One region of the Pseudarthrobacter sp. O4 genome, then DNA from elsewhere that is predicted to be linked to it. Evidence: predicted binding sites of a transcription regulator. Region 1 holds the regulator's gene; each other region holds the start of a gene.
What was found. The regulator HrcA, encoded in region 1, represses chaperone genes, less so after heat shock. The targets are predictions, from matches to a motif close to TTNGCACTCGNNNNNNNCGAGTGCNAA.
Positions count from the first base shown of each region.

Region 2: ACQCSU_RS06380 (FmdB family zinc ribbon protein) is a predicted target of HrcA. The motif match lies at 2,544-2,570, and genes of this name have one in related genera.
Region 3: groL (chaperonin GroEL) is a predicted target of HrcA. The motif match lies at 8,149-8,175, and genes of this name have one in related genera.

Region 1 is NZ_CP189591.1:519,033-528,752, reverse strand. It holds gene lepA (translation elongation factor 4) at 1-846, shown strand, start outside; gene hemW (radical SAM family heme chaperone HemW) at 889-2,127, shown strand; gene ACQCSU_RS02395 (DUF4870 domain-containing protein) at 2,188-2,607, opposite strand; gene ACQCSU_RS02390 (DUF3097 domain-containing protein) at 2,737-3,588, opposite strand; gene hrcA (heat-inducible transcriptional repressor HrcA) at 3,814-4,827, shown strand; gene dnaJ (molecular chaperone DnaJ) at 4,912-6,039, shown strand; gene ACQCSU_RS02375 (16S rRNA (uracil(1498)-N(3))-methyltransferase) at 6,042-6,848, shown strand; gene ACQCSU_RS02370 (GerMN domain-containing protein) at 6,933-7,832, opposite strand; gene ACQCSU_RS02365 (PhoH family protein) at 8,311-9,399, shown strand; gene ybeY (rRNA maturation RNase YbeY) at 9,396-9,720, shown strand, end outside.
Region 2 is NZ_CP189591.1:1,401,948-1,412,872, reverse strand. It holds gene ACQCSU_RS06390 (AAA family ATPase) at 1-1,251, shown strand, start outside; gene ACQCSU_RS06385 (RcpC/CpaB family pilus assembly protein) at 1,293-1,883, opposite strand; gene ACQCSU_RS06380 (FmdB family zinc ribbon protein) at 2,201-2,455, opposite strand; gene ACQCSU_RS06375 (5-formyltetrahydrofolate cyclo-ligase) at 2,595-3,293, opposite strand; gene galU (UTP--glucose-1-phosphate uridylyltransferase GalU) at 3,345-4,262, shown strand; gene ACQCSU_RS06365 (GNAT family N-acetyltransferase) at 4,268-4,888, shown strand; gene ACQCSU_RS06360 (hypothetical protein) at 5,032-5,997, shown strand; gene ACQCSU_RS06355 (SDR family oxidoreductase) at 6,101-6,901, shown strand; tRNA gene ACQCSU_RS06350 (tRNA-Ala) at 6,948-7,020, shown strand; gene ACQCSU_RS06345 (EAL domain-containing protein) at 7,397-8,524, opposite strand; gene ACQCSU_RS06340 (hypothetical protein) at 9,033-9,470, opposite strand; gene ACQCSU_RS06335 (hypothetical protein) at 9,715-10,581, shown strand; gene ACQCSU_RS06330 (neutral zinc metallopeptidase) at 10,594-10,925, opposite strand, start outside.
Region 3 is NZ_CP189591.1:3,329,596-3,340,520, forward strand. It holds gene ACQCSU_RS15545 (enoyl-CoA hydratase/isomerase family protein) at 1-668, shown strand, start outside; gene ACQCSU_RS15550 (lipid II:glycine glycyltransferase FemX) at 874-1,947, shown strand; gene ACQCSU_RS15555 (threonine/serine ThrE exporter family protein) at 1,979-3,475, shown strand; gene ACQCSU_RS15560 (siderophore-interacting protein) at 3,537-4,376, opposite strand; gene ACQCSU_RS15565 (uracil-DNA glycosylase) at 4,443-5,243, opposite strand; gene ACQCSU_RS15570 (DUF3263 domain-containing protein) at 5,336-5,653, shown strand; gene ACQCSU_RS15575 (LytR C-terminal domain-containing protein) at 5,735-6,358, shown strand; gene ACQCSU_RS15580 (cold-shock protein) at 6,518-6,721, shown strand; gene ACQCSU_RS15585 (ABC transporter substrate-binding protein) at 6,796-8,040, shown strand; gene groL (chaperonin GroEL) at 8,356-9,993, shown strand; gene ACQCSU_RS15595 (RNase H family protein) at 10,200-10,925, shown strand, end outside.

The DNA.
Region 1 (9,720 bases):
GCGCTCGTGTATGAGCCTGAGACGTCTGCCGCGCTGGGATTCGGCTTCCGGGTGGGATTCCTCGGCCTGCTGCACCTGGAAATCACCCGTGAGCGCCTGGAACGCGAATATAACCTGGACCTGATCTCCACCGCCCCCAACGTGGAATACGAGGTGACGCTGGAGGACAAGAAGATCATCCACGTCACGAACCCCAGCGAGTATCCGAGCGGCAAGATCGCTGAAGTCCGCGAGCCGATGGTTTCCGCCACCATCCTTGCGCCGAACGAGTTTGTCGGCGCCATCATGGAGCTGTGCCAGAGCAGGCGCGGCGTGATGGGCGGCATGGACTATCTCTCCGAGGACCGGGTGGAAATCCGGTACCGCCTGCCGCTGGCCGAAATCGTCTTCGATTTCTTCGACATCCTCAAGTCCAGGACCCGTGGCTACGGGTCGCTGGACTGGAAGGCCGACGGCGAGCAGGTGGCCGATCTGGTCAAGGTGGACATCATGCTCCAGGGCGAGCAGGTGGATGCCTTCTCCGCCATCACGCACCGTGACAAGGCCTACGCCTACGGTGTGATGATGACGGGCAAGCTGCGCGAACTCATTCCGCGCCAGCAGTTCGAGGTGCCCATCCAGGCCGCTATCGGCTCGCGGATCATTGCCCGCGAAAGCATCCGCGCCATCCGCAAGGACGTCCTTGCCAAGTGCTACGGCGGTGACATCACCCGAAAGCGCAAGCTGCTGGAAAAGCAGAAAGAAGGCAAGAAGCGCATGAAGATGGTGGGCCGTGTGGAAGTGCCGCAGGAAGCGTTCATCGCCGCCCTGACCACGGACGAGTCCAAGGACAAGGCCAAGAAGTAGCGGTGCCGGATATGACTGTCCCCACGCAGGCGGGCCCGGCCCGTGCCTAGCGTTCTTCCCCTGGGCGACCCGGCTCCGCCGGACGGCCTCCTCCCTGCCCAGGCACTGGAGGGCGCCGCCGGCCGGGCCTTCGGGCTCTACGTGCACATCCCGTTCTGCGCCGTCCGCTGCGGTTACTGCGACTTCAACACCTACACCGCCACCGAGCTCGGCGGCGGGGCCTCGCAGGACGCCTACGCCAGCACGGCCATCTCGGAGGTCGAATTCGCCGCCGCGGCGCTCCAGAACAGTGGCCTGCCGGCAAGGACCCTCGGGACCGTCTTTTTTGGCGGCGGAACACCGACGCTGCTCCCCGCCGTGGATCTGGGCCGGATCCTGACCGCCGCCGTCGCGGCGTGGGGACTGCAGCCCGGGGCGGAGGTCACCACCGAAGCGAACCCGGACTCCGTCACGCCCGAATCCCTGCAGCTCCTGGCCGACGCCGGGTTCACCCGGGTTTCCTTCGGCATGCAGTCGGCCGTCCCGCATGTCCTGAAGGTTCTGGACCGCACCCACACGCCCAGCCGTGTCCCGCAGGTGGTCCAGTGGGCCCGGGAGGCGGGGCTCGCCGTGAGCCTTGACCTGATCTACGGCACCCCGGGGGAATCGCTCGACGACTGGCGCTACTCGCTGGAGACTGCGCTGTCCTACGGACCCGACCACATCAGCGCCTATGCGCTGATCGTCGAGGAAGGCACCAAGCTCGCCGCCCAGATCCGCCGTGGCGAGGTGCCCGGAATCGACGACGACGACCACGCCGCCAAGTACGAGCTCGCGGACGAGCTCATCTCCGCTGCCGGCCTGGGTTGGTACGAGGTCAGCAACTGGGCGCGCACGCCGGAGCAGGCGTGCCGCCACAACCTCGCCTACTGGCGGGGGGACGACTGGTGGGGGATCGGTCCCGGGGCGCACTCGCATGTGGGTGGCGTCCGCTGGTGGAACGTGAAGCACCCCGCGGCCTACGCGAACCGGCTGGGTTCAGGGCTCTCGCCTGCTGCCGGGCGGGAAACCCTCGACTCCGAGACCCGGAACGTGGAGCGCATCATGCTGGAAGCCCGGCTGAGTACCGGGCTGGACATCCCGAGCCTGGGCGGCCTGGGGGACACCGGGCGGCACGCCGTGGCGGGGCTGATTGCCGACGGCCTGGTTGATCCGGTGGCGGCCTTCAAGGGCCGGCTGGTGTTGACGCTCAAAGGACGGCTGCTCGCCGACGCCGTGGTCCGCCGGATCCTGCCGGACTGAGCAGACTAGCTGAGGCCCAGCCGGGCCTGACAGCCTGACGCCCAGCCGGCTGGGATGCCCCTACTTGATCCAGCGCAGGTTGAACTCATAGCGGTGCGGCTGGCCACGGTTGACATGGATGCCTGCGGCGACAGAGAAGCACGTGACGGCAATCCAGATCACGGTGGCGAGCACGGCGAACAGGTTTCCCACCACCGGCACAAAGACCAACAGGTTCGCGACCACAGCGGCGATCGTCGGGGGCAGCGTGAAGTTGAGGGCTTCCTTGGACTCCTGCGCCGTGAACGGGCCGCGGTCCTTGAAGATCAGGTAGATCAGCAACGAAGGAACGCAGCCGAGGATGCCGCCAAAATGCGCCAGCGTGGCCCACTGCCGGTCCTCGCTGGCCGTCAGGGGCAGCGCATTGGCGGGAACGCCATGATACGGGGGCTGGCCATGGCCGGCCTGATTGCCCGTGTGTTCGCGTGCGTCTTCTGCCACGGTTTAGTCCTTCGGATTGCTGTGATGCGTTGTTGCTGGAAGTTGTTACCAGTAGTGCCGGAGCCGCGCAGGGTGCGCAGCCGCCGATCCAAGAATACTTGCTCGGACGCCGAATCGAGGATCGGGCCCTCAGGGAACCGTGAGGAAATCGATGACCTCTTCCACGCGGCCCAGCAGTGAAGCTTCCAGATCGGCGTAGTTGCGGACGGCGCCGAGGAGCTTCTGCCAGCCCAGGCCGATATCCTCCTTGGTGCTGTGCGGCCAGCCGAAGGCCATCAGGATGCCGGTCTTCCAGTCCACGCCCCGGGGGATGACCGGCCACGTCTCGATGCCCAGGACCGAGGGACGGATGGCCTGCCACACGTCCACGTACGGATGCCCGACAATCAGCACGTTCCCAGCCGCGCCGGGGGAGGCCATCACGGCGTCGGCGATCCTGGACTCCTTGGACTCCGGCACCAGGTGGTCCACCAGGACGCCGAGGCGGCGTCCTGGGCCGGGCCGGAACGCGGCGACGGCGGCCGAGAGGTCATCGATGCCGTGCAGCGGCTCGACGACGATGCCCTCCACCCGGAGATCGTCACCCCAGACCTTCTCCACCAGCTCGGCGTCGTGCTTGCCTTCCACCCAGATCCGGCTGGCCTTGGCCACCTGCGCGCGCTGGCCCTCGACCCGGATCGAGCCGGACGCGGTGCGGCTGGCTCCCGCCGGTGCAAGGGCGGGCCGCGGGGCCGGCGGCATCAGCCGGATCGGCTGGCCCGCCAGGAGGAAGCCGAAGCCGAGCCGGAAGGACCTCGACTTGCCGCGGCGGTCCTCCAGGGCCACCACATGCATCCCGCCGGACTTCTCCACTCGGGTGACGGCCCCCACCCAGCCGGACTGTACGTCCTCGAGCACCATTCCGCGTTCCACGGGGACTTCGGGCAGCTGGGGCTTGGCGGGGGCGGACAGGTCCTGCGGGCCCCAGTTCTGGTATGACATCTGTTCACACTGCTTTGCGCTCGGAATGATACGGCGGGCTGTGCCCGAAAACACCAGCCCCGGGAACGACGCCTGGAGCGAATCCAATGCTAACAACGCGGCGACTCATATTAGACTGGTTAGCACTTAGGCATGTCGAGTGCTAGCCACGCCCAGTGCGGACCGCCTGCCCGGCGCGGCCGGAGGGGCGGCACCGGATGCGGGACAGTCGATTGGAGGTGGGGCGTGAGCGAACCACGCAAACTCGAAGTGCTGCGCGCCATCGTGGAGGACTACGTCCATTCGCGTGAACCCGTCGGCTCCAAAGCCCTCGTGGAACGGCACCATCTGGGCGTGTCCAGCGCCACCATCCGCAATGACATGGCCGCACTGGAAGATGAAGGCCTCATCACGGCGCCGCACACGAGCTCCGGAAGGATTCCCACGGACAAGGGCTACCGCCTGTTCGTGGACCAGATCTCCGCCGTCAAGCCGCTCTCCCCGGCGGAACGCCGGGCCATTCAGGCACTGCTGGAGGGGTCCGATGACCTCGACGACGTCCTGGACCGGACGGTGCGGCTCCTGTCGCAGCTCACCAACCAGGTCGCCGTCGTGCAGTATCCGCATCTGAGCCGGGCCAAGGTGCGGCATATCGAATTTGTCCTGCTGGCGCCCCGGAAGGTGCTGGCGGTCCTGATCGCGGACACCGGCAAGGTGGAGCAGCGGGTGATCGACGTCGTCCAGGACCTTCCGGAGGAGGCCGTCGCGGAACTGCGGTCGCGGTTCCTGGGCAGCCTCTCCGGGACGCCGCTGAACCTGCTGCCGCAGTCGCTGCAGGCCGTGGTCGTCAGCTGCCCGCCTGCGCGGCGCAGCGCCGCGCAGGCACTGGCCAGGGGGCTCGAAGCCCTCGCCGCAAGCAGCCGCGAAGAGCGCATGGTCATGGCCGGGACAGCCAACCTCGCCCGGTCCAACGTGGACTTCCCGCTGAGCATCGGTCCCGTGCTGGAAGCACTCGAAGAGCAGGTGGTCATGCTGCGCCTGCTCAGCGACATGGCGGCGGACCCGCGCGGAGTGACTGTCAGCATCGGCCGGGAGAACCCGTACGACGGGCTCGCGGAGGCGTCGGTGGTGGCTACCGGCTACGGCCCGGACGCCACGGCCAAGGTCGGTGTGCTCGGTCCCACCCGGATGGACTATCCGACCACCATGGCCGCCGTCCGTGCGGTGGCCCGCTACCTTTCCAGAATCCTCGGGCCCTGACCGCCCGGGCGGCAGGCCGCCGCGCCGCTGTTGACCAGACTTCATGCCCCTAACAGGCAGTACAACCAGGAAGAGATACGAACTTTGAGCAGCCACTACGACGTTCTTGGAGTCTCCCGCGAAGCAACGGGAGAAGAGATCAAGAAGGCCTACCGCAAGCTTGCGCGGACCCTGCACCCGGACGTCAACCCGGGCGATGACGCGTCAGACCGTTTCAAGGCCGTCACGCACGCCTACGAGGTGCTCTCCGACCCGCAGAAACGCCGGGTCTACGACACCACCGGCAATGAGAACGGCACCGACAACGGCTTCGGCGGCGGCAGCTACGCCGGCCAGGGCTTCGCGTTCCAGGACATCTTCGACACCTTCTTCGGCGCCGGCGGCCAGGCCGGTCCCGCGTCCCGGGTCCGCCGCGGCCAGGACGCCCTGATCAGCGTCCGGATCGAGCTCCGCGACGCCGTGTTCGGCGTGAACAAGAAGCTCGAGGTCGACACGGCCGTCACCTGCCCCACCTGTGAAGGCTCCTGCTGCCGGCCAGGCACCCGCCCGGAGCGCTGTGACATCTGCGGCGGCAGCGGCCAGGTCCAGCGCGCCGTCCGGTCCATCCTGGGCCAGGTCATGACCACGGCTCCCTGCGGCAGCTGCGAAGGCTTCGGCACAGTGATCAAGGATCCCTGCAACGAATGCGCCGGCCAGGGCCGGATCCGCAGCCGCCGGACCCTGACCGTCAAGGTCCCGGCCGGAGTCGCCACCGGCACCCGCATCCAGCTCTCCGGCCAGGGCGAGGCGGGTCCCGCCGGCGGCCCCGCGGGCGATCTCTACGTGGAGATCCGGGTCAACAACGACGCCACCTACGTGCGCGACGGCGACGACCTGCACGCAAGCCTGAATATCCCGATGACCGCCGCCGCGCTCGGCACCGAGCTCACCCTCGATACCTTTGACGGGCAGCAGGAGATCGACGTCAAGGCCGGCACCCAGTCGGGCGAGGTCATCACCCTGCGCGGACTCGGCGTCACCCATCTGCGCGGCTACGGCCGCGGGGACCTCAAGGTCCACCTGCAGGTGGAGACCCCGGGCAAGCTCGACGCCGCCCAGGAGGACCTGCTCCGTCAGCTCGCGAAGCTGCGCGGGGAACAGTTCACCGAAGGGAAGCTCGCGGCGAGCGGCGGGGTCTTCGCCAAGCTCCGGGACCGGCTCGGTAACCTGTAGCGGTGAGCAATCCGGTCTTCTTCACCGCCCCGGGAACACTGGACCAGCAGGTCCCCGGTTCCACCTTCGTCCTTGACGGCGCCGAGGCCCGCCACGCGGTCACGGTGAAGCGCCTCAGCCTCGGCGAGCCGGTGGACATCGCCGACGGCGCCGGGAAGCGGCTCACGGGAACAGTGACAGCCGTCGCGCCCGGCGAACTGACCGTGGAGTGCGCCGAACTGACCGCGGAAGCGCGGCCGGACATCCGGCTGGTCCTGGTGCAGGCCCTCGCCAAGGGCGACCGGGACGAGCTGGCGGCCGAAACCGCCACGGAGCTGGGGATCGACGCTGTCATCCCCTGGCAGGCGGAACGCTCGATCGTGCGCTGGAAGGCGGAGCGGGCGGCGAAGGCGCATGCAAAGTGGCAGTCCGTCGTGACGGCAGCCGCCAAGCAGGCACGCCGCGCCTGGATTCCGGAGGTCCGCTCCGCCGTCGACAGCGCCGGACTTCAGGCGGCTGTCGCCGCAGCAGGTCTCGCCATCATCCTGCACGAGGACGCCGTGCGTCCCCTGCGGCAGGTGCTGGAGTCCTGGCAGGCGACGCTGGGCACGCAGGGCACGCTGGACAGCCAGCCGGCTCCAGACGCGCCGGACGCCGCCCGTGAAGTGCTGCTGATCGTAGGCCCGGAAGGCGGCATCAGCCCCCGTGAAGTGACGAGGCTGTGCGGCGCCGGCGCCGTCACCGCCCTGCTCGGCCACCACGTGCTGCGATCCTCCACCGCCGGCCCCGCCGCGACCGTGCTGGCGAGCGACATCCTGGGCCGCTGGTAGCGGCAGGCTGCCAGGCGGGCTGCCTGACTTCCTTGGCTGTTTCCTATTTGACTGTGTTCCTATTTGCTTCTTATTTGACCGTTCTTATTTGACTGTGAAGCCGCGCGTGTCCACATTCAGGTCCTGGGACGGGTTGCCGTCCTGCAGCTGGGAGACCCTGACCTCGTAGTTCCCGGGGCCCAGGTTCACCGAAAGGCTGAACAGTCCGGACTGGCCGGCGTCCGCGGAGGCTGGGGTGTTCCCGTTCAGGTAAGTCGTCTTGACGCTGCCGTCGATCCGCAGGATCTCCCAGCGGAGCTTCCCGCCCGGAACGGTGCTCCGGCCGCTGACCTTGACCGCGCCGTCCTCCATCGAGGTGCCCTCCTGGGGATTGATGATCCACACCGGGGCAACCATGCCGGAGCTGCGGGACGTAGGGGAACCGAGGCGGACATGGTTGAAGGCGACATAGTCGGTGTGGCCGTCCACGAGCACCACGACCTGGATCTGCTGCCCGGAATCGATCAGGCCCGCGCTGGCACCGGCTGCCGTCGCGGTGTAGACAAGCTGCTGGATGGCGCGTTCGGCCATCGCCGCATCCACGTTGCTGTTGAAGGCGTCGTCCGAGAGGTCCACGGTGATGACGTTCTTCCCGGAAATGGAGGTGGCCAGTTTCTTCGGGTTCTGCCAGGGGGTGAAGAAGTCCGGATCGAGCGGCTTCTCGGACATCATCACCCGGAGCGCACGGGTCACGGGGTTGTCCTGGTCCGGAACGTCACGGAACTCACGGTAAAGGAACATGTTGTCATTGCTGCGGCCGATCCAGTAGACCGGAGCCTTGTTGGAAGCCTGGCTTGTCTCCAGCGGGGCGCTGGTGGCTGGGGCGCCGGGGGAGGCCGGACTGGACAGCAGCTGCGAGGGGGTATTCGAGTTGGTGATACCGGGTTGGGGAGTGGCTACGCAGCCGGAAAGGACAAGCGCCGCGGGCAGCACCAGCAGCAACATGCCGGGGCGAATGCGCCCGGTTGTCGACCTCTGGCTGGTTCCGCGCTGCCTGATAGCTGCTTTCCTTTCCTGTTTCGTGGCCTCCGGGGCCCGTCCTCGCCATGTCCGCCATGCCGCCGGAAGCACTGCTCCCGGGGCGGCCGATTCCCAGCATGGCATATGGTCCGCGCGCAGGACCGGGGTTTGGGCCCGGGCGCCGGAACTGCAACGGGAACGATATGAGGCCGATACAAAGTTGATACCTAATGTCGGAAATCGCGGCCCGATCGCGGCCCGACGGCGGCCTGACTGCGGCCTGACTGCGGCGCCATGGCGGCCCGAGGGCGGCCCGACGGCGGCCCGCGATGGCGGCGCGCGCTGGCGTAAGATGGAAGGACCCGGAGAGACGGAACCAGAAGGCGAGCACCGCCGTCGGGCCGGATCAGCGGGACAGATCAATTCCGAACTGGAGGGGACCAGAGGCCCGCGGGCCAACACCATGACTGAAGCAGCGAACGGCAAAGCCCGGATCAGCGCCGCAGGGCGCTCCGCAGGCGAATTTCCACACTCCCTCCCAGGGTTGCGGACGGAGGTGGTCCTGTTCGACAACTCCGACCAGATGGTTCAGTCCCTCGGCAGTCATGACGAAGCCCTGCGTTTCATCGAGAGCCAGTTCCCGGCCGTGGACTTCCACGTCCGTGGCAACGAGCTCTCGATCAGCGGGTCGTCCGCTGATGTGCCCCGGATCATGCGTCTGCTCAACGAGGTGCGCGGCCTCGTCGCCCGGGGCACGGTTATCACCCCCGCCGTGCTGCAGCAGCTCGTGTCGCTGCTCCGGAGCCAGTCCCTGCAGAACCCGGTTGACGTCCTCACGCACAACATCCTCTCCAGCCGCGGAAAGACCATCCGCCCGAAGACCCTGAACCAGAAGAACTACGTGGACGCCATCGACGCGAACACTGTGATCTTCGGGATCGGTCCCGCCGGCACCGGCAAGACGTACCTGGCCATGGCCAAGGCCGTCCAGGCGCTGCAGCAGAAGGAAGTCAGCCGCATCATCCTGACGCGTCCGGCCGTCGAGGCCGGGGAAAGGCTCGGCTTCCTGCCCGGCACCCTCAGTGACAAGATCGACCCTTACCTGCGCCCGCTCTACGACGCCCTGCACGACATGATGGACCCCGAGTCCATCCCGCGTCTGATGGCCGCCGGCACCATCGAGGTCGCCCCGCTGGCCTACATGCGCGGGCGCACCCTCAACGACGCCTTCATCATCCTGGACGAGGCGCAAAACACGACGCCCGAACAGATGAAGATGTTCCTCACCCGGCTTGGCTTCGGCTCCAAGATGGTGGTCACCGGTGACGTCACCCAGGTGGACCTGCCGTTCGGGACCCGTTCCGGCCTGCGGATCGTCGAAGAGATCCTGCAGGGCATCGAGGACGTCAACTTCACGGTCCTGGACGCGTCCGACGTCGTCCGCCACCGTCTGGTGGGCGACATCGTCAATGCGTACAGCATCTGGGACGACATCCAGAGACACCGGGTCAAGCAGTCCGTCGCCCGGGAAAAGCGGGGAGGGAACGCATGAGCATCGAAGTCAACAACGAATCCGGCGTGGCCGTCGACGAATCCCAGCTGGTCTCGCTCTCCCGATTCATCTTCGAACGGCTCTTCATCCACCCGCAGGCGGAGCTGTCCATCCTGCTGGTGGATGAGCCCGCCATGGAGAAGCTGCACATCGAGCTGATGGACGAATCCGGCCCCACGGACGTGCTGTCCGTCCCCATGGACGAACTCACCCCGGGCACCCCGGACAAGCCGACGCCGCAGGGCATGCTCGGCGACATTGCCATTTGCCCGCAGGTGGCCGAGATCCAGGCGAAAGACGCCGGCCACTCCACCCAGGACG
Region 2 (10,925 bases), 880 kb from region 1:
CTGCTGGCAAGCTTCTTCACCGCAGGGGACGAATCCTTCCGGGTGGTGGACCTGGACCGCGCCCAGGGCCTGGTCCGCGACCACGTGATCTTCTCCCCGGGCTATGGGCGGACCCCGCACGGGCGTGCCCTGCACAACCTCGGCCCGCTCTCGGCGGAGGGCGGCCGGGCCAAGTTTGCCCTCGCCATGACACGCGCCCGCCGCTCCCTGCACGTGCTCAGCTGCTTTCGTCCCGAAGATCTGGACGTGACGCGGCTCAGCCACGGAGCGGTGGACTTCTACGAGCTGCTGGACCGTGAGATTGCAGGCAACTCCGATCTGGGCAGCCCCGCATCGCGGGCCGCCGCCAGCGAGCAGGCCCTTGGCGCCGACCCGTTGGTGGCCGACCTGGGCGACCGGCTCCGGGCCCGCGGCGCACGGGTCTGGCACCAGTACGACGGAGTCCTGAACATGGTGGCCGCAGCGGACCCGCTGAACACCATCGGCCAGGACGACGCCGAGATCCCACGCCCCGTGGCCATCGAATCCGACGGAACCGAGCAGTACCGGCGGATGACCGTGCGCGAACGCAGCAGGCTCCGGCCGCAGCAGCTGGAGCGGCTCGGCTGGCGCTACATGCCGCTGTGGACCATAGAGGTTTTCACCGACCCTTCCGCCTGTGCCGACCGGATCGGCGGATACCTTGGGCTGGAGAAGCCGGCGGTGTCCAGCCGAAACAGGACCTCGCCAGGCTTCTTCGACGATGACGTGGAGAACCTGGCCGTCAACGACGCACAGGCCGCCGAAGAGCGGGCCACATCCGAGCGGGCCACGTCCGAGCGGGCCACGTCCGGCTGGTCGGACAACGCGCAACAGCAAGCAGCAGCAACAATGGGCAGTAAGGAGGCCGACGGCATGAGTGCAGACGGCGAAATCCAGAACAACAGCATCCCGGACACCGGCAAGGGCGGCAGTTCCCCGGCCGAGCACCGCGGCAACTCTGCCGCTGAGCCGGACGCAGCCGGGACTGGCGCGCCGCGCGCCGCGGGCGATTCCGCCGCGACCGCCAACAGTTTCTTGCCCGACAGCGGTTTGCCCGTCGGCGGTTTGCAGAACGGTGTGCCCGACTCCGCGACTGCCGACAGTGTCTTACCGGACGGTGTCTTGCCGAACAAGGCGGCTGAGGACGACCCTCGCCGCTGGGGCGACCAGCCCGACGGCTACGATCACGACTCCTGGCTGCAGGAACAGAAGCCCCCGCACTGGGGCTAGCAACAGGTGGGCCGGCTGCGCCGCCTCTAGCCTGAAGTTGCCTAGCCGGGGGCAGCGGCTACGAGGACGAAGAACAGCTTTCCTTGGGTCGAGGCGCCGGCCAGCCGCCGCGCCTGATCGGCATCTGCCGCGACGACCATGAGGCCATCCGTCTCTCCGGCCGCGAGCCACGGGCCTGCCTTGCCGCCCTGTGCGGAGGTCCACAGTACGGGCACGGCGGCCGCCAGGACCTCGGATGTTGCCGGCTGGTCAAAGCCGTTGCCGGTGGACATCACCACGTTGATCAGTTGTCCTGGGGAGACCAGTTGGATGGAGGCCGGGTCCGCCATCCGGAGCGGCACGGCAGCCGAGCCCGGCGGGCTGCCGGCGAGCAGGCCAGGACCCAGGAGCTGTGCATCGGAAATCAGCTGGCCCTGCCGCAGCGCTACGGCCAACTGCTTCCCTTGGAGCGCCGCGGTGTTGCTGAAACTGCCGCTGGGCAGCAGGTTGTGAGGGATGTTGAGAACCCGCAGATCGTCAGCCTCGAGGGCTTTGCCGGCCGGCAGATCCCGGGCAGCGGCGAGGGCGACGACGGTGTCGGCCGGCGGCGGCGTGAGTTGTTGGACGGCGATGCCGGCGGCGACGCAGAGCAGGAGCGCCACTGCAAGCCGCCGGTTGCGGTTCAGCCAGCCGGTCAGTCGGCGGCGCCTCAGCGGTCCGCCCCGGGGCCTGGATCCCGGCGGGCTTCCGGAGTGCGGCCGATAGACGCGCGGGCGGGGGGAACGGCCGCCCGCGAGCACGGAGCGAGCACGGAAGACTGCACTAAGGAATGGCGCAGGGAGCAGAATCCTGGACGGGGAAACGAAGGTTCCGGCGGTGACCATACTGCCACGCTAGCCGTAGGCGTAACGCAGGTCCGGGGCGTGCAGTCCTATGTGGACAAGCGGCGTCCGGAGCGGGCGGCGGTTGCCTAGCCCGCGGCAGCGGGGGCAGGAGCTGCCGCCGGGGTCACAGGGGCCGCTGCCGGGGGCACGGAGCTGCCCTTGGTGTCGCGGGAGTCGTTCCGGTAGAAGCCGGAGCCCTTGAAGACGACGCCGACGCTGTTGAACTTCTTGCGCAGGCTCCCCTGGCACTCGGGACAGGACGTCAGGGAGTTGTCGGTGAACGACTGCACGATCTCGAAGGCGTGGCTGCAGTCCTTGCAGGCGTATGCATACGTGGGCACTGGAAATCCTCCTCAGGGACAAACGAGCAGGTCCCGTGCCGCCGAGGTCCGGAACACAGCCGATATGTCTATCGACGGGTTCCTTCCCTTAGCAGTCGCAGGGCCTGAGTGCCAATTCTATCATCCCGGGAATGTGGCTTCAGAGCAGGCGGATCAGCCCGCCCGGGGTCAGCGCGGCGGACACCTTTCGGTCGAACGACTCCGCCGGAATGCTCCCGGCGGGCAGCACCTCGGCGTCGTAGACGACCGCAGCGGTGGGCAGCGCAAGGGGAGGCCCTCCGCCGTCGTCCGGCTGTTTGTGGCCGGGCCGGATCGACGCCAGCCGCGCGAGGAACTTGTCGTAGTAGCCGCCGCCCTGGCCGATGCGGTTGCCGGAGAAGTCCACGGCGGTGGCCGGCAGGACGATGCCAAGGGCGGATTGCATGATCTCCGGCCCGTGGCGTTCCCCGACGGGTTCCGGGATCGGTGCGTAGCGGCTGCGGACAAAACCGGACGCCGGAGTCCAGTACACCCAGCTCAGTTCGAGGCCCGGCTCGCAGACCGGCAGCAATATATCGTGTCCGGCGTCGTGCATGGCCGACAGCAGCGGCAGGGTTGGCGGTTCGCTGCCCACCCCCAGGTAGGCCGCGAAAGTTCCCGTCCCGCCGCCGGCGAGTTTGTTTGCCCACGTCAGGCCGTGCCTGGCAATGGCTGCGCCTGCGGCGTCGAGCACTGTCGGTGAAAGCCCGGCGCGCCGCGTCCGGTGGCTGGCGCGGATCTCTTCCTTTGATGCCTTCAATGCCCGGCCCTCCACCTGTTGCAGTCCCGTGCCGAGCCGCGGCGCGTCGTCCGGGCTCATTGCGGCTGTAGCTAATTACCGAATGTTTAGTACCTCCGTTAGATTAGTCGAGTGACTACACCAATCGCTTCCGTCCGCAAGGCCGTCATCCCCGCTGCGGGCCTCGGCACCAGGTTCCTTCCGGCCACCAAGGCCATGCCGAAGGAAATGCTTCCCGTGGTTGACAAGCCGGCCATCCAGTACGTCGTCGAGGAAGCCGTCAACGTCGGTTTGAGCGACATCCTGATGATCACGGGCCGAAACAAGCGTGCGCTCGAAGACCACTTCGACCGCGTCCCCACGCTGGAAGCCACCCTCGAAGCCAAGGGGGACACCGCGAAGCTGGAGTCCATCCAGGCCGCCAGCAACCTCGGCGACATCCACTACGTGCGCCAGGGCGATCCGCTGGGCCTGGGCCACGCCGTCCTGCGTGCGAAGCAGCACGTGGGCTACGAACCGTTTGCTGTCCTGCTGGGCGATGACCTGATCGACGCCCGAGACGAGCTGCTCAGCACCATGATCGAGGTCCAGGCCAAGACCGGCGGATCGGTGGTGGCGCTGATCGAGGTGGACCCCTCCCAGATCAGCGCCTACGGCTGTGCCGACGTCCATGCGATCCAGGGTGAAGAGTACGTCCGGATCAACCACCTCGTGGAGAAGCCCGACGTTCAGGACGCTCCGTCCAACCTCGCCGTGATCGGCCGCTACGTCCTCCACCCGGCGGTGTTTGAGGTCCTGGAACGCACTGCGCCCGGCCGTGGCGGGGAAATCCAGCTTACCGACGCACTTCAGGAGCTCGCTGCCGGTGACGGCGAAGGCTATGGCGTGTACGGCGTCGTCTTCCGCGGCCGCCGCTACGACACCGGCGACAAGCTGAGCTACCTCAAGGCCTGCGTTCAGCTCGCCTGTGACAGCGAGGACCTGGGCCCCGGCCTGCGTGAATGGCTGCCCGAGTTCGCCTCCAGCCTCACTTCCAGCCTGACCAAGTAACTCCCGTGGGGGGCAGCTTCAACTGGCCGGTGACGCTGGAGTGCGGCGACATCGTGCTGCGCCCGATCCGGTACCGGGACCGCAAGGAGTGGACGGAAGTCCGCTCCCGCAACAGCGAGTGGCTCGCCCCCTGGGAGGCGTCGAATCCGATTCCGGGCGGCGGTCTGCCAGACTACCGGCAGATGGTGCGCTCCCTCAAGGCCCAGGCCGCCCAGGCCTCCGCACTGCCGTTCGTCATCACGGCCTGGACGCCCGGTTTCCGGGAGCCGCTGATGGTGGGCCAGCTGACGGTGTCCTCCATAGTCTGGGGGTCGGCGATGATGGCCACCCTAGGCTACTGGGTGGACCAGGAGCGGGCCGGCCAGGGCATTGCCCCCACCGCAGTGGCGCTGGCCACGGACTACTGCTTCCGCACCCTCGGGCTGCACCGGATGGAAATCAACATCAGGCCCGAGAACGCGCCCAGCCTGCGAGTAGTCGAGAAACTCGGGTTCCGGGACGAGGGCTACAGGCCGCGTTTCCTGCACATCAACGGCGAATGGGCTGATCACCGCACCTTCGCGCTGACCTCCGAGGAAGTGCCCGAGGGCCTTGTTGCCAGATGGCTCAAGAGCCGCCCGTCGTGAACGGACGGCCCCCGTGCTGACCAGCCGGAACGTCATAAATCAAGTCATTTGCCGGTTGCCTCGCGACACACCGGGGACAATGCGGGCCCGCCAGCCGTGTTGCTCATACCGTTTTGATTGTGGACTTCCCTCTTAGCAGCTCTGTGATCCTTGTCATTGCTGTTGCGCTCTGGATCGTGTGGGTGGCCCCCTACGTGCTCCGGAACGGACGCCACCAGTTGCAGCCTGCGGGCGAGCTCCTGGCGGATGTCGTCGACATAGCAGCAGCAGACCCCCAAGCCGGGAAGGTCATGATGATGACGCCCCAGCAGGAGAAACCCATGACCAGTACACAGCGCACCGGCCCTGCCACGGGCCCCACGGAGTTCCACGGCGCCCGGCAGCCGGCGGCGCCGGGACCGGTCTTCAGGATCCGCTACGGGCGCCTGGCCCTCGCGCTGGCAGGGTTGCTCTCCCTGCTCACAGGTGTCATCTCGGCAGCGCTGCGACTCTTCGGCCTGGGTTCCGCCTGGCTGCCCGCCGTGACTCTGCTGGGCGCCATCGGCGCCGTCGTATTGCTCCGGCGGCTCGCCGTGCGTGACCGCCGACGTAAAGTGAAAGCGGCCTTCCGGTCCGCCATGAGCGAGCCTGCGAGAACGGCCCCGGCGCCGTCCGCCCAGCAGCGGGCAGTTTACCGCGAGTCAGCGGAGCGGGCGGAGAGTCCTCTCTTCGATGCCCAGGCCGTCGCTGCGTCGGCCGAGCCGGCCCCGAAACCGCTGACCGCCCTGGAACTCCGGCAGGCCGCCCTGGCCGAGGCGGCAGCGTCCGGTGACGAATCGGTCCGCGCAGGCCAGGGTCCCGCGTTGCCGGCATCTGCACCCGTCAGCTGGGAGCCGGTAGAAGTTCCCAAGCCCACCTACGTGGAAGCGGCCAAAGCGGAGCGTGCAGCTCCCGAGCCGCTCGACCTGCCGGAAGCCCCCAAAGCTGTCGGCAAACCGTCGCTCAAGCAGGGCCTCGAGCAGGCAGCATCGTCCGCGGCTCTCAGCGCCGACACCGACTCGAAGCCCGTCGGGAAGGGCCAACGCGCCTTGAGCAACCTGGACGACGTCCTCCAGCGCCGCCGCGCCTGAATCCTTCTTCTTCCGAGCCCCGGGGCAGCCCGTCACGGCCGCCCGGGGCTTTCTCGTGGCCGGGGACTGCCCCAGGGAGCGTACCTGGCGGTAGCCTCGGGGCATGACTCGAATCTGTGTGGCCGGCGGAACCGGCCAGGTGGGCCGCCAGGTAGTGCGCCAGGCTGTTGCCCGCGGACTTGCGGTGGCCGTCCTCAGCCGCAATCCGCCGTCGTCCGGCGCGTCCGCCCGGCCCGACGGAGCGACGTATTTCCGCGGCGACGTCACCACGGGGGAGGGCCTGGCAGCGGCACTCGCCGGAGCCGACGTCGTCATTGACTGTCTTGAGGGCCGGTCGGGCAAGGCGCTGAAGAACTTCGCCGACGGCGGGGCGCGGCTTCTGGCCGCTGCCCAGGACGCCGGGGTACCCAAGGCTGTGGTGCTGTCCATCATCAATTGTGACAAGAGCGGTTTGGGGTACTACCGTTCGAAGGCGGTCAAGGAGCAGGTTTACGAGCGGTCCGGTCTGGAGACGGTCGCGCTGCGGGCGACGCAGTTCCATTCGCTGCTGGCGAGGGTGTTTGCGGCGGGCTCAGGGGTCCGGATGATCCCGGTGGTGCAGGGCGCCCGGTTCCAGCCGATCTCGCCCTCCGAAGTAGCCACGGCCCTGCTCGACGCCGCGCTGGTGCCGCTGGCGGGCGTGCGGCACCGCGTCCGGACCATCGGGGGCCCGGAGATCGCGGCGATGGCAGAACTGGCGCGGGAATGGCAGCAGGCGAGTGGATCCCGGGGACACCTGGTGCGGCTGCCGCTGCCCGGTCCGATGGGAAAATACCTGCGGGAGGGCCTGAACCTGGTCCCCGAGGAGCGACACGGCAGCGAGACATTCGCGCGCTGGCTGGCAAAGAACGCAGATACTTTGTAGCCTAGGGACACCGGCAACGCCGTTCCTCCTGGACCGGCGTTGCTTCGGGGCTATAGCTCAGTTGGTAGAGCGCTTCGTTCGCATCGAAGAGGTCAGGAGTTCGAATCTCCTTAGCTCCACCGGTTGCAAGGGTTTTTGAACCCTTGAGTGCTTGCAATAAACACTTTGGTAACACTTTGGGCCGGAAATTGCAGCCGAAGGGGACATAGCTGTGTGTCATCGGCTCATCGTACCCAGGCCTGCGGACCGTGGAGACGCGCCGGGCCGCCGTCCATGCCGTACCGAGGCGACTACAGCCGGCTGGAAATCGATCGCAGTGAGGCCATGGCCGATGCCAAGGCGAAAAACCCGGCAACCGTCACTATTGAGACGGCGCCGAGGACTGCCGCGGGCCACCCTGGAGGGCGTCAGCCCTTTCCAGGGCGCCTACGAGCCAAAACCCGGGACAAGGCCTGCCAGGTCGTCCGAGGGCGGTTCGTCGCTGTATGACCGTGGTCAAAACCAAATCGAAGCTATTGGGGGAGAAATGTCCGATCCCGTCTTTGAAGGAGCCGGGAGGTTCCAGTGGGCCCAGTCCTGGGGGCGGGTGGTGGGCCGGCCGAGGAAGTAGCCTTGCACGGCTGTCACGCCGAGACCGGCGACAGCTGCCAGTTCGTCATTGGTTTCGATCCCTTCGGCGATGAGCGCAGCTCCGAGCTGCTCGGCGAAGCCGACCATGGCCTCGCCGAAGGCATGGCGGAGGGTGTCCGTATCGATTCCGGCGATGAGGTTGCGGTCCAGTTTGATGATGTCGGGTTGGAGATGCCTGATATGGCGGATCGAGTCGAAGTACGAGCCGGCATGGTCGATTGCGAGCCGGACTCCGCGTTGCCGCAGGGGTGCCAGCGCGGCGCCCAGGGCGGCGGGCTGCTCCGCGGTCAGGGCGTCGGTGAGCTGGAGGACCATGCGGTCAGGGGCCAGCATGGATTCCTCAAGCAAGCCCGGCAGCAGGGGGTCCAAGCAGGTGGCCGGGGACAGTTTCAGCGCCACGTACAGGTGGGTCGGCAGGTGCTGCGCGGCGGCGAGGGCAGACTCCAAGGCCGTGAATTCCAGCTCGCTTCCCAGCCGCGCCTCGGCGGCTTCCGCGAACCAGTAGTCCGCGTTGTCGCTCCCGTCGGAGACGAACCGTGTGAACGCTTCGACGCCGACAACGGAGCCGGTGGAGAATTCGTAGATCGGCTGAAAAGCGGTCAGCAGCATCCCGCCTTTCAGGACCGCCTCGATCCGCGAGGCGCGCTCCGCCGCTGACGGAGCAGGGGTTCCGGTCTGCGGCTGAATGGCGGACCAGGCGGCCGGGGGCCGCACCTTCGAGGTGCCGGCGGGGAGCCAGGTCAGGGACCTGAGGGAAATCAGGTGTTCGGTCAGCGCCGTTTCCGGGTGCCCGGGATGGGCGGCAAAGTGTTCGCGAAGCTGATCCCTGACACGGCCTTGCTCCGGCGCGGGGTCTGAGAGCACTGTGTCGATAATGGCCGAGGCCTGGCGGCGTATCCCCGAAGTGTCATTGCGGCAAAGGCCGCCGGGTGCCGGGTCTGCGGGAGCTTGGCTTTCGGAGGATGCTGGCAAGGACGACGGGTCCATCGACATGGGCTACTCCTTTGTTCCCGTTCCGGCTGAGCCCGGAACCGGCCCGCGTCTTCCAGAATCCAGAATCCCGGATCCCGGATCCCGGAGGGCGGAAGGCCGTGAACGGACTGTACCACGGTACCGACCACGTGTGACCCTTGGATGTGGAACAACCAACGCGGTAAAACATATCGCTGCGAAATGGCACTGGGCTGATCGTCGACCGTTCCCCGACAAGCCGACCGAACCATTCGGCCGCGGTGGCCTGTGCAGGTTCCGTTCCGCAGGCCCGTGAAGACCAGCGCATAGCTGCAGGTGACCTCCGCACCCGCGCCGGGGCACTCCACCGGTCCGCCCCCGGGCCCCGGTAGACCGGCGCAGCCTGAGCCTTCTGAGCGTCATTTTCCCGCTGAGCCCCGATCTGCACTTCTGCGGCAGGAGCAATACGTTGGCGCCAGAGCTGGGTTCCCGATTGTGGTCCTGGGCAACTGTAGCGAGCCGACCGTTTCGCGGGCATAGATACGGCCATCTACCCTCGGGGGGCTTTGCCTGACTTTATCGTCGCCATCGCCACAAGCGCCGAAAGTGCAACCGCGCTAATGCCGTAGAGCACCATGCCCCACGGCGTGTGATCGCCCCCGCTCGTTGCGAACGCATCGGCAATGCCCATTCCTGCCGGGAACGCGGCGTACCAATGTGACGGCGCTGCAAGCACAAGAAGCAGGAGATCGAGAACGAGAACATCCTTCACCCGGGAACCAGATTGCGTCAGCGCACGGATTAGCACGAGACCCGCCAGAACCACTCCGCTGATTGCCCATGCAATCACTACGGGTGCGGCCAGGGACTCGTTAGCTTCGTTGAGACCGGCATGGATTTCGTCCAGTGTTGCGCCAGGCACGGCAGCCAGCGGATTCCACACCAGGATCTGGAGTGTGCCGGTGAGAGCGTAGGCCGTAATGATCATGAGCCCTGCGCTCGCTACCCGGACGGCACGCCCCTGCTGGTTGTTCCCCCCCGTAGCCCATGCCAGGAGCCTAGTCGTTGCGTCTGGCCGCGGCCAGACGGATGCAGGCACATCGTCCGCAAAGAACGTGAATACCGGGACCGGCAGGATGTTAGAGTGCGGACGGGGAGCCTCTGCGCCGCTTCGTGCGGCCGAAGTGGTGGGCCCGCACGACAGGTCTCATCTACAGTCAGGAATGCCCTTCATGGTGGAATTCACCACGCGCCGCCTCATCGCGGCAGCAGCCATCGCCGGAGCGCTCTCGCTCTCGGCCTGCGTGGCTCCGGCCGCTGCACCGGAGCCAGCGGGAGCCACCGCTGCAGCTTCAACAGAAGCAACAGAAGCAACAGCAACATCAGAAGCAGAAGCAGCAACGTCCGCTCCCGCGCCGACACCGCCGCCGACGGCGGCCGGGCCCGAGCCGGTTCCCTACGCCCAGCCCCAGGGCGGCATCGACGTGGACGACCCCGCAGCCATCCAAAGTGCCCTGGCGCAAAACTTCATTACCGAGCTGGTGACCAACAAATACAGCCTCTCCGGTCAGTGGGTCGAGGACGGTGGCTCACACGCCATCACAGCCAAGCTCTGGGACAACCGCTTCAGCGACAACCTCAAAGCCAAGCTGATTGCCGCTGGCAAGGACGGCGACGTTTCCACGTTCGGCAACTGGGCCGTGTTTGCCCTGCCCGGACCGGACAGCAAGGATGCCGTCAAGGCCTCGCCCGCCTGTGCCGCAGCCCCGGAGACCCACTGCCTGTTCATCCAGGAGATCGACGGCGACACCGGAGCCATGCAGCAGGCCGGGGGCGCCCAGGAAGCCACCATGGACCAGTCGGTTCCCAATCGGGTCGCCTTTGACTACGACGTTGTCGTCCCAGTGTCCCTGACCGAGAAGGGGAACGCTGAAGGGGTGATGAAGGGTGTGCTGAAGGTCGAGATGACCTACGTGCCGAACCCGAACCTGGCCGCCGGCGGCCCGGACTTCCTCATCGACTCGATCAATAACAAGCTCACCGGCGCCGAGACTGACGTGCTGGCCGGCAGCCCGGACCTGACATTCGAGTCGTACTAACCAGGTAGCCGGCTATCCCGCGTAGACCGGAGTCTCCGGGAAGAACGAGTTGCAGCCCGGAAGGCCGCTGTTGTACCCGAGCTGGAGCGCATCGATCCGTTCCTGCACCGGGGTTGGCTCCTCGCCCGGATCCGGGGGAGCGACGGCGGCCATCAGGGCATTCAGATCGCCCAGATCCGCGGGGTACAACAGGTTCCCGGACTGTGCAGCGTGCTGCACCCAGGCGCCGGCGATGCAATCAGCCTGCTTCTCGAGCAGGGCATTTTCCTCGGGCGTCTCCGGCTCGGGCACCTTCATGATGTTCTGAATATGGTGTCCCCATTCGTGGGCATACGCCACGGCGG
Region 3 (10,925 bases), 1.9 Mb from region 1:
AATTCTGTGCAGCCGTATCCCAGGCCGAGGCCGACCCCGGGTGCCATGTCCTCATTCTTCAAGGTGCGGGCAAATACTTCTGCGGCGGCGGCGATTTGGCCGGCATGGCGAATTCCGAGGATCCCGCCGGCTTCCTGCGGACTCTTGCTGGAAAAATGCATGAAGGACTTCTGGCTCTGGCGCGGTCCAGGCTCGTGACAGTAGCCGCCGTGCAGGGTGCAGCCGCTGGGGCAGGGCTCGGTCTGGTGCTCAATGCGGACTTCGTGATCGCCACACCAGCCGCATCGTTTCTGAGCGCCTACTCACGAGTCGGATTGACCCCCGATTGCGGAGTCTCCTACCTGCTCCCCCAGGTGGTCGGACCGCGCCGCGCCGCGGAGATGGGCCTGGGCGGCCGCGTGGCAGCTGCTAAGGAGGCCTTGGACTGGGGGCTCGTCACAGAGCTGGTTGAGGAATCCGAACTGCATGGCAGGACCGTGGAGCTGGCAGCGCAACTCGCCGGTGGGGCCACCCAGATGCTGGGCCCGACGAAGCGGCTGCTGACCGCGGCAAGACTCTCGGCTTATGCCGGGCACCTCGCCGACGAGGTCCAGTCGATTACAGCCATGATCTCCCAAGCAGACACCGGCAGCCGCATCGCGGCCTTTGTGGAGCGCATAAAGGTTTAGGGCCCAGCTCCGTTCGTCAGGGCCCAATACTCCTTCCGCGGGTCCGGAACGGCACGTTCGAGCCTGTGGGCAGATGAGCCACCCCCGCAGGGCCTTTTCAGCGTGCGCCAAGGCGTAGCCGATAGACTTGAGTCTGCGCGCCCGGGCGTGCCGTCGAAGCACCGAACGCAAAGATTGGATGTCGCTGGCTTTGAACCAGGAACACTTGCGAGAATTCACTGCCCGCTTTGCCTCCGCCGAAGAGATCGCCACGTGGGATGCGCACGTCACCGCGAACCCCAATGGCGGCAATCTCCTTCAGTCGGAGGCCTTCGCAGACGTCAAACAGCACTTCGGCTGGAAACCCCTTCACCTCGTTTACGAGACGGCCGACTATACGAGCTACAACCTCGTCCTGGAGAAGTCCTTCCCCCTCCTGGGCAAACTCTGGTACCTGATCAAGGGCCCCGACGTGGCCTCCGTCGACGACATCCCGGGCATCGCGGCAGCCAACGCTGAGTTCGTGAAGCGGGCGAAGCTGGGCGTTTTTGCCATCAAGATCGAGCCGGACATCGTGCTGACCGACGAAGCAAGGCGTGTCATCGAAGGGGCAGGGCTGGTCAAGACCCACAACCTGCAGCCCAATGACTCGACTGCATTGCTGGATATCTCCCCGGAGGAGAACCAACTGTTGCGCAACCTCCACTCCCGCGGCCGCAACGCCGTCCGCCGGGCCATCCGCGAGGGCGTGGAGGTCCGCACAGCGGAGCCCACCGAAGAGAACTTCCGGGCCATGTATGCCCTGATGACCACCACGGTGGAGGCCAAGTCGCAGGTCCGGGTCCGCGAATTCGAGTATTACCGCCAGTTCTGGACCAACTTCATCAACCGGGACCAGGGCCGGCTGCTGTTCGTCCAGGAGAACGGCGTGCCGTCCGTGGGCGCCTTCGTCATCAACTACGGCCGCAAAGGCACCTACAAGGATGGCGGCTCGCTGCAGAAACGCAGCCAGTACGGCGATTCGCACCTCGTCCAGTGGACCGCCATGAACCAGCTCAAGGAGCTGGGCTGCACCGAGTACGACTTCTGCGGCACGCCTCCGAGCGACCAGCTCAAGGACACATCCAACCCGTTCCACGGCCTGGGCCTGTTCAAGACCAGCTTCAGCAAGACCGTCACCGACTTCGTCGGCTGCTACGACCAGGTGCTGAGTCCGCTGAAGTACAAGGCCTGGATGGCCGCAGGGGAGCGCCTGGCCCGCCAGGTCTACACCCGCCGCACAGGCCAGCAGTTCTACTAAACCGGCTGCACAGGATAAAGAGGAGGCCGGAATGACCAAGGAACCCGACGGCCGCCGCAGGCCGCACACGGAGGGACTGCCCCCGACCGAGCCGATGTCGCCCATGCAGGTGCGCCAGAACGCAGCCGCGAAGCGCATGTTGCGGAGGCTGGTACAGGGCGAGAACCCGCCGACAGCCCCCATGAGCATTGTGGACCGGCTTGCCGGCAGCCCCTACGCCAACCCGATGATCCAGGTCGGCGGTGTTGACACCTCGGCCCGCAAGACCATTGACTTTGCGCTGCATCTGGCCGAGTCCATGTTCCGGTACGGCGCCGGAGCCCTCGAAGTCGAAACCAGCATTATCGCCATCACCGCCGCCCTGGGACTGAAGAACATCGAGGTGGACATCACCAACCAGTCGGTGGCCATCAACTATGCACCCAAGGACCAGACCCCCATCACCCTGCTCCGCGTCGTGCGGTCCTGGACCAACAATTACGCGGGTCTGGCAAAGGTGCACCAGCTGGTCACGGACATCGTCGCCGGCGGGGTGGGACGCGAGGAGGCCGTACGCCGGCTCGAGGAAATCACGCACAGTTCAAAGCCCTTCCCGCGCTGGATGGTCACGGCGGCGTTCGGAGTTTTCTCCGCTGTCTTCGTCGGTGTCCTCGGCGGCGGGCCCGGCGCCTCGGCCGTCGCCTTCGTCTCCAACCTGCTGGTCAGCCTGCTGGCCCGCCGGCTGGGGCGCTGGCGCACCCCGGACTTCTTCATCACCGCGTCGTGTTCCTTCCTGGTCACCTTCATCGCGCTGCTCCTGTGGCGGTTCGGCACCCCGATAGGCATCCAGATCCCCCCCGCCATCGTGGTGGTCGGCGGAATCCTGCTGCTGCTGCCAACCGGACGGCTCGTCTCCTCGGTGCAGGACGCGATCAACGGCTTCCCGGTCACCGCGGCGGGCCGCTTCCTCTCCACGATGCTGACCTTCGGCGCGCTCGTCACAGGAATCGCCGTCGGCTTCGTGGTGGGGGACATGACCGGCATGGAGCCGATCGACGTCACCGAAACATTCCCGCCCGCGTATCCCTGGTGGGCCGTGGGCATCATGATCGCCGTTGCCGTCGTCGCGATCGGGATCACCGAACAGACCAGCTGGACGCTGCTGCTGCCTACGGCGGCCGTGGGTGTCGTGGGCTATCTGGTCCTCATCGGGGGAGACGCCCTGGGGATCGGGCCGCGGTTCGCCCCGGCTCTCGCCGCCGTCGTGATCGGCCTGCTTGCCCGTGTGGTCGCCCTGCGGATGGGCGCACCACAGCTTGTGGTGGCCGTTCCGGCTGCCCTGATCCTGCTGCCCGGACTCACTATATTCCGGTCAATGTATGTATTGACGATTGAGGAATCCGAGATCCTGATGGGTGCCGGCGGGATGCTCAACGCCGGCGCCATCGTGCTGGGCGTTGCGGCCGGCATCGTGCTCGGAGACACCCTCGCCCGGCCGCTGACGAGGAGCCTGGCCAGCAACGAGCGACGGCGGGCGCGGCGCCGCTAGCACCGGGCCGCCGCGGCGGGCTGACGCTGCCGGTCAGATCTTCCCGGTCAGATCTTGCCGGTTAGATCATCCCTACGGGTAGCTTCTTCTCTGCCTGGAAGTCGTCCTCCACGCGGCCCATCGCCCAGTAGCCGGAGAGCGAAACCTGTCCGCGCTCCAGTCCGCGCTGCCCGTAGAAGACGTCCCGCAGGCTCTTCATGTACCCGCGCTCACCGTGCGCGAAGACCTGGACCCGGCCTTCGGGCCATTCTGTGTCCCGCACGGCGTTGACCAGCAACTCGCTGGCACCTGCAGGCACGCCGCCGCGCAGGAGCCACCGAAGTTCGACGCCGGCGGGTGCGGCCAGCGACTGGATCTCGGCGTCGCCGTCCACCTCCAGAAAGGCGAGGCCGCGGGCGTGCTCCGGCAGGGATTCGATCGCGGCGCTGATCGCCGGCAGGGCGGACTCGTCGCCGGCAAACAGGTACCAGTCCGCCGCGGGGTCCGGGTTGTAGCCGCCGCCTGGCCCGGTGAAGACGAGGCTGTCGCCGGGCCGTGCGGAAGCCGCCCAGGGTCCGGCAAGGCCCTCATCGCCATGGATCACGAAGTCGATGGCGAGCTCTCGGGCCTGCACGTCCACCCAGCGGACCGTGTAGGTCCGGGTGTGCGGCCACTCTTCGCGCGGCATGCTTTCCCTGATGGCCCAGAGGTCCAGCGGCTCCGGGTACTCGATCCCGGGCTGCGGGAACGCAATCTTGATGTAGCGGTCCACGAAGCCGTTGTTGACATAGCCGTCAAAGCCCGGGCCGCCCGCGACGACGCGGACCATATGCGGGGAGAGTTGCTCGCGGCGCAGCACGGAGAGGTTGATCTGCGGTCGCGATTTCCGGCTGGCCGAGGTGGTGGCGGGAACTGAAGTCATGGGGCCAAGCCTAGCCAATGAGCCTGTGTATGAAGCGAGCCCGTGACGCCGGGCCGGGAAGCCCGGTTACGGAAGCGGTGGCAGTTCCCAGTCCACCGTGCCGTTGCCCTGGGCCTGGAGCAGGGCGTTGGCCCGGCTGAAGGGCCGCGAGCCGAAGAAGCCCCGTGAGGCCGACAGCGGGCTGGGGTGCGCGCTCGCGATCACCGGCGCCGGCCCCAGCAGCGGGCGGGCGGATTCGGCGTCCTTGCCCCACAGGATGACGACGAGGGGGGCCGGGCCGCCGGCAGCGGTCCGGCGGGTCGTGACAGCGCTGATGGCAGCTGCCGTGATCGCTTCCCAGCCCTTGTTGCGGTGCGACCCTGCCGCCCCGGCCCGGACGCTCAGCACCCGGTTCAGCAGCAGGACACCCTGCTCCGCCCAGCCGCCGAGATCCCCGTGGATCCGGGGTGGAAGGCCCAGGTCGGCGTCGAGCTCCTTGTAGATATTGGCGAGGCTGCGCGGGATGGGACGGGTGCCGCCGTCCACCGCGAAGGACAGGCCCACGGCGTGGCCCGGCGTCGGGTAGGGGTCCTGGCCCACAATCAGGACCCGGACGCCGGCCAGGGGCTGCCGGAAGGCCCGCAGCACGTTCGACGGCGGCGGGAGCACCTCGTGCCCCTCGGCTGCCTCCGCCGCGAGGAAACCCAGCACCTGCCGCAGCTGCCGTTCCACGGGAGTCAGCGCCTCAGCCCAGTCGGGCGCGACGAGTTCGCTCAGCGGCAGGCGTGCCAGCTCGGCGAAGCCCACGGTGTCACCGGCCGGCCGCTCCAGCTCGAACAGTGCATCGGAATCACCGGGGTCGGAGTGGGGGGAAACGGAAGCAGGCACGGCTCCATTCTTGCAGGGTGCCAAATGACAACCTTGTTATTCGCCCGTAGCATGGGGACTGACCTTTGTCGGATCCAGCCAGGGAGTGTGTCGTGGCCGAAGCAGCACCGGAGCACCTTTCGACGGCGGAATCAGTTGCCGCGGATTTCCGCAGCGAGTCGCCGCTACGCAGCCGCGATCAGCAGATGCTGGCTTTGGAGCGGCAGTGGTGGAAGTACGCCGGGGCCAAAGAACAGGCCATCCGTGAGCTCTTCAATCTGTCCGCGACGCACTATTACCAGATCCTGAATGCGCTCATCGATACCGAGGATGCGCTGGCCCACGATCCCATGCTGGTGAAGAGATTGCGTAGACTACGTACGTCACGCCAACGTGCCCGCACTGCTCGCCGCTTGGGTTCAGACGCGTAAAGCACGGCCGGATGCGCAGACGATCTGCGCGGAAAAGCCCCTGGCAACTCGTAAGAAATCAGCAAGGACGTCGTTTTTACCATGACCAAATACGCGCGGGATGAATTTGACCGGGTCCCGGAGACCCCCACACGGCAGGGTGTGCACCGTGCCGCCGCCGAATCCCGACGCCGCAGCCTGGGTCCCATCCTGGCGGTCGGCGCCGCCGCCCTGGTCATCGGCCTCGTGGCCTTCCTGTTCCTGCCGAAGCTCGGCTTCAACCCCGCCGGAAACTCATCAGCCGTGACTGCGGAACAGCCTGCCGGCAGTCCCACCGCCTCACCGGCGGCCAGCGCCACCAGCCCGGCTCAAGCCAGCCAGACAGCCTCCGGCTCCGCAACACCGTCCGGGGCCGCATCGCCCACCGCCACGCCGGCAGAGGGAGCCGCCGTGGACAAGACGCAGCCCGTCACGGTCTACAACGCCAGTGGCACCCCGGGACTGGCGGGCCGGGTGAGCGCACGGGTCGCTGCCGACGGCTGGGTCCCGGGGCCGCTGGGCAACTGGACCGGCGCGCCGCAGACGGGCTCCGTGATTTTTTACGACGGGCCGGAGCAGAAGGCCAACGCCGAAGCCTTGGCCTCGCTGCTCGGCATCCAGGCCCTTGTCGACTCGGCCGAGTTCAAGATGCCGCTTGTCGTCGTCCTGGGACCCGGGTTCCAGTAGCCGGTTTCGGTTACGCCTGAATAACTATTAGCCGCCAACGCGGTCCGCAGCCTGCACTCCGGCGCGCTGCCGCGGGTACAGTATTGGCGGACTTCGTTTCGCATTCCGCGGCGCACATCGTGGTGGGCCGCCCGCAAGCTAGCTGAAAGTGTGGACACCATGGCATTGGGAACCGTCAAGTGGTTCAACGCCGAAAAGGGCTACGGCTTCATCACCGTGGACAATTCCGGAGACGACGTCTTCGTGCACTGGTCGGCCATCGTGGGGGAGGGCTACCGCGCCCTCGACGAAGGACAGCGCGTGGAACTGGAAGTGGGCGAGGGCGAGAAGGGCCCACAGGCCGAAAGCGTCCGGCCGGCCTAGTGACACCCCCCGCGGCAGCGCACGTCCGGCAGGTTCCTGCCGGACCGAACCCCGTTCGGCGCCGGACGGCTGCCCTGCGGCTGGTCCGCTGCGCGGCGGTGGGGGCGGCTGCGGTGCTGGCCCTGGCCGGTTGCCTGGCGCCCGCGGGCGGCGCCCGGGTGGAGCGCGCTGAAGCCAGCGGGGACGGCACGCTGAGGATTGGCCTCATCCTGGACAACACGGGCAAGCAGGATTTTCTCAACGCATCCCAGCTCACGGCCGCGAAACTTGCCGTTAAGGAAATCAATGCCGCCGGCGGTCATAAGGGCAAGCCGGTCGAGCTGCTGCCGGAGACCATCAGCGCCGACGCGGCCGCCCAGGCCAAGGCGCTAGCGGCCGCCAAAGCCGACGTCGTGATCGGGCCGACCGACTCCAGCCGTGCCCCCGGCGCCATTGATGTGCTGTCCAACGCGAAGATCGCCCTGATTTCCCCTGCCAACGCGGCGCGCGGTCTGAGCACCTACAATAGCGGCGGCTATTATTTCCGCACCTCCGCTGCCGATGTCGCGCAGGCCCCGGTCCTGGTCAAACTCGCCAAGGATGGCGGCGCCAAAACGCTCGCCATCGTGTACGAGGAAGGCAGCTACGGCACAGACGTCTCCACCGCCGTTGGCGCTGCCACCAAGCAGGCCGGCCTCGGGCCCGTGGCCGTCGCTTCCTTCAAACCGGGCCAGGCGCAACAGGCGGCCGCGGCCGCCAAGGCAGCGGCTCCCGACGCCGTCGTCCTCGTCTCCCGTGACGGAGCGCAGGGCGCCATCGCCGAGCTGAACAACGCCGGCCTCGCGGGACGCAAGCTCATCCTCAGCGACGGCGCCGTCAGCCAGTACGGCTCCGGTCTCGGCTCCCGCGCCCTCGACGGGGCCCGCGGTATCCTTCCGGGGGCGTTTCCGTCGGCACACTTCCAGGGCGAACTGGTGGCCGTTGATCCGGGCCTGAAAGACATGACCTTTGCCGCGGAAACGTACGACGCCGTCAACCTCGCCGCGATCGCGGCGGCCGCGGCAGAGGACGACGCCGGCACCTCCATTGCGTCCCGCCTGATTGCCGTTTCCGGCGGCAGGGCCCAGCCCTCCGGCGAGGCTGCGGTGTGCACGTCCTATCAGAAGTGCGTCGACGTCCTGCGCGCGGGCAAGCGCCCTGACTACGACGGCGAATCCGGGCTGATCAACTTCGATTCCCACGGCGATGTCACGTCGGCGGCCTACATGGTGTTCGGCTATGGCGCGGACAACAAGGCCACCATGAGCGGAAGCGAAACGGCCCGCAGCGGCGGCAGCTGATCGCTCGTAGCGTATTGTGCCGCAGCACAAACCGGGCAGAGCGCCGATGCGGGCCCGCGCGGGAGGCACACTGGTTGCACTCTCCCCGGGGGAGTGCTAATTATTGACTTAGCACTCCCGCGTATTGACTGCTAAAACGACGCCCGGTTCGACCGGTCGCGAAGTGAGGCAGTCGGACCGGGAGCGAAAGAAATACCAGGCTGGGTGAGATCCCGGACCCAGCGGCGTACAGAGGCCGCCGGGGAAGGATCGTCCGTCGCGGGCACCGCAGCCAGGTTCATTCTTAACGACTGTCCCGAAAGGACTACTGCCGTTATGGCCAAGATCATTGCATTTGATGAAGAGGCACGCCGCGGTCTTGAGCGGGGCCTGAACATCCTCGCCGACGCCGTCAAGGTCACCCTCGGCCCGCGTGGACGCAACGTTGTCCTCGAAAAGAAGTGGGGCGCCCCCACGATCACCAACGATGGTGTTTCCATCGCTAAGGAGATCGAGCTGGACGACCCGTACGAGAAGATCGGCGCCGAGCTGGTCAAGGAAGTTGCCAAGAAGACGGACGACGTCGCCGGCGACGGAACCACCACCGCTACGGTGCTGGCACAGGCCCTGGTCAAGGAAGGCCTGCGCAACGTCGCAGCCGGAGCTGATCCCCTGTCCCTTAAGCGCGGCATCGAGAAGGCTGTCGAAGCCGTCACCCGCGAACTCCTGGCTTCGGCCAAGGAAATCGAAACCAAGGAAGAGATCGCTGCCACGGCGTCCATCTCTGCCGGTGACGACGAGATTGGCGCCCTGATTGCCGAAGCCCTGGACAAGGTCGGCAAGGAAGGCGTCATCACCGTCGAGGAGTCGAACACCTTCGGCCTCGAGCTGGAGCTCACCGAAGGCATGCGCTTCGACAAGGGTTACATCTCCGCGTACTTCGTCACCGACGCCGAGCGCCAGGAAACGGTCCTTGAGGATCCGTACATCCTGATCGTCAGCTCCAAGATCTCCAGCGTCAAGGATCTGGTTGCTGTCCTTGAAAAGGTCATGCAGTCCAGCAAGCCGCTGCTGATCATTGCCGAAGACATCGAGGGCGAGGCACTGGCCACCCTGATTGTCAACAAGATCCGTGGCACGTTCAAGTCCGTTGCCGTCAAGGCTCCGGGCTTCGGCGACCGCCGCAAGGCGCAGCTCGCGGACATCGCCATCCTCACCGGTGGCCAGGTCATCTCCGAGGAAGTCGGCCTCAAGCTTGAGACTGCCGGCCTGGAACTCCTGGGCCGCGCCCGCAAGGTCGTTGTCACGAAGGATGAGACCACCATCGTTGAGGGTGCAGGTGACGCCGACCAGATTGCCGGCCGCGTTTCCCAGATCCGCGCCGAGATCGAGAACTCCGATTCGGACTACGACCGCGAGAAGCTGCAGGAGCGCCTGGCCAAGCTGGCCGGCGGCGTTGCGGTCATCAAGGCCGGTGCCGCAACCGAGGTCGAGCTCAAGGAACGTAAGCACCGCATTGAGGACGCAGTCCGCAACGCAAAGGCTGCTGTCGAAGAGGGCATCGTCGCCGGCGGTGGTGTTGCCCTGATCCAGGCTGGTGCCAAGGCATTCGCCAACCTGCAGCTCGAAGGCGACGAGGCAACCGGTGCGAACATCGTCCGCGTAGCCATTGACGCCCCGCTGAAGCAGATCGCCTTCAACGCCGGCCTCGAGCCGGGCGTTGTTTTGGACAAGGTCCGCGGCCTGCCTGCAGGCCACGGCCTGAACGCTGCAACCGGCCAGTACGTCGACCTGCTGGCTGCCGGCATCAACGACCCGGTCAAGGTCACCCGCTCTGCCCTGCAGAACGCGGCTTCCATCGCCGGCCTGTTCCTCACCACCGAGGCCGTTGTGGCCGACAAGCCGGAGAAGAACTCCCCCGCCATGGGCGGCGGCGACGACATGGGGGGCATGGGCGGCATGGGCGGTTTCTAACCACCCGGCTCCTACGCCACTGAACATATAGTTCGACACATATAGTTCGACACATGTAGTTCGACGACGGCGGTCTCACCTCAGGGTGGGGCCGCCGTCGGCGTTAACCCGCCCGCCCCAACCCCGACGCTCCCACAGACGTCGGCGCGCCTCACCGGTTATGGGGGGAGCGTCGATGCGTGCGGGAGGTCTGGCAGGATGGACCAGTGACGATTACAGCAGCAGCCGACGGTTCGGCTTTAGGAAATCCCGGTCCGGCCGGATGGGCCTGGTATGTGAATGACGACTGCTGGCGGGCCGGCGGGTGGCCGCACGGCACCAACAACCAGGGTGAGTTGATGGCGGTCCTCGACCTGTTCCGGTCCACGGCACACCTGCCCGGCGAGGATCTGCACATCCTCTGCGACAGCCAGTACGTCATCAACTCCGTGACCAAGTGGATGCCGGGCTGGAAGCGCAAGGGCTGGCGCAAGTCTGACGGCAAGCCTGTCATGAACGTGGACTTGCTCAAAGAGATCGATCAGGCGCTGGTTGGCCGCAAGTACAAGTTTGAATGGGTGCGCGGACACGCCGGGCACGACCTCAATGAGGCAGCGGACGACCGCGCAAGGGCGGCGGCCACGGCCTTCCAGCAGGGCGTGGCGGCCCGCCAGGGCCCAGGGTTCGGCCCGACGGCGGGGGGCACTGCGCCCGCGCCGCAGGCCGCACCAACCGCCGCGCCCGCCGCCCTGTGGCAGGCGTCGGCGCCGGAAGGCCAGCAGGAGCTGTTCGGCCAGGCCGGGTCCTTCGACGAACCCGATCTTTTCAGCGAGCTCGAAGAGGAGTCCACGCCGGCCCCCGGCACGGACTCCAGCCCGGAAGCCATAGTCGGAGCGCTGGAACGCGAGCTCCTCCTTCCGGAAACCCGGGCCGACATCGGACGCATCGGCGTG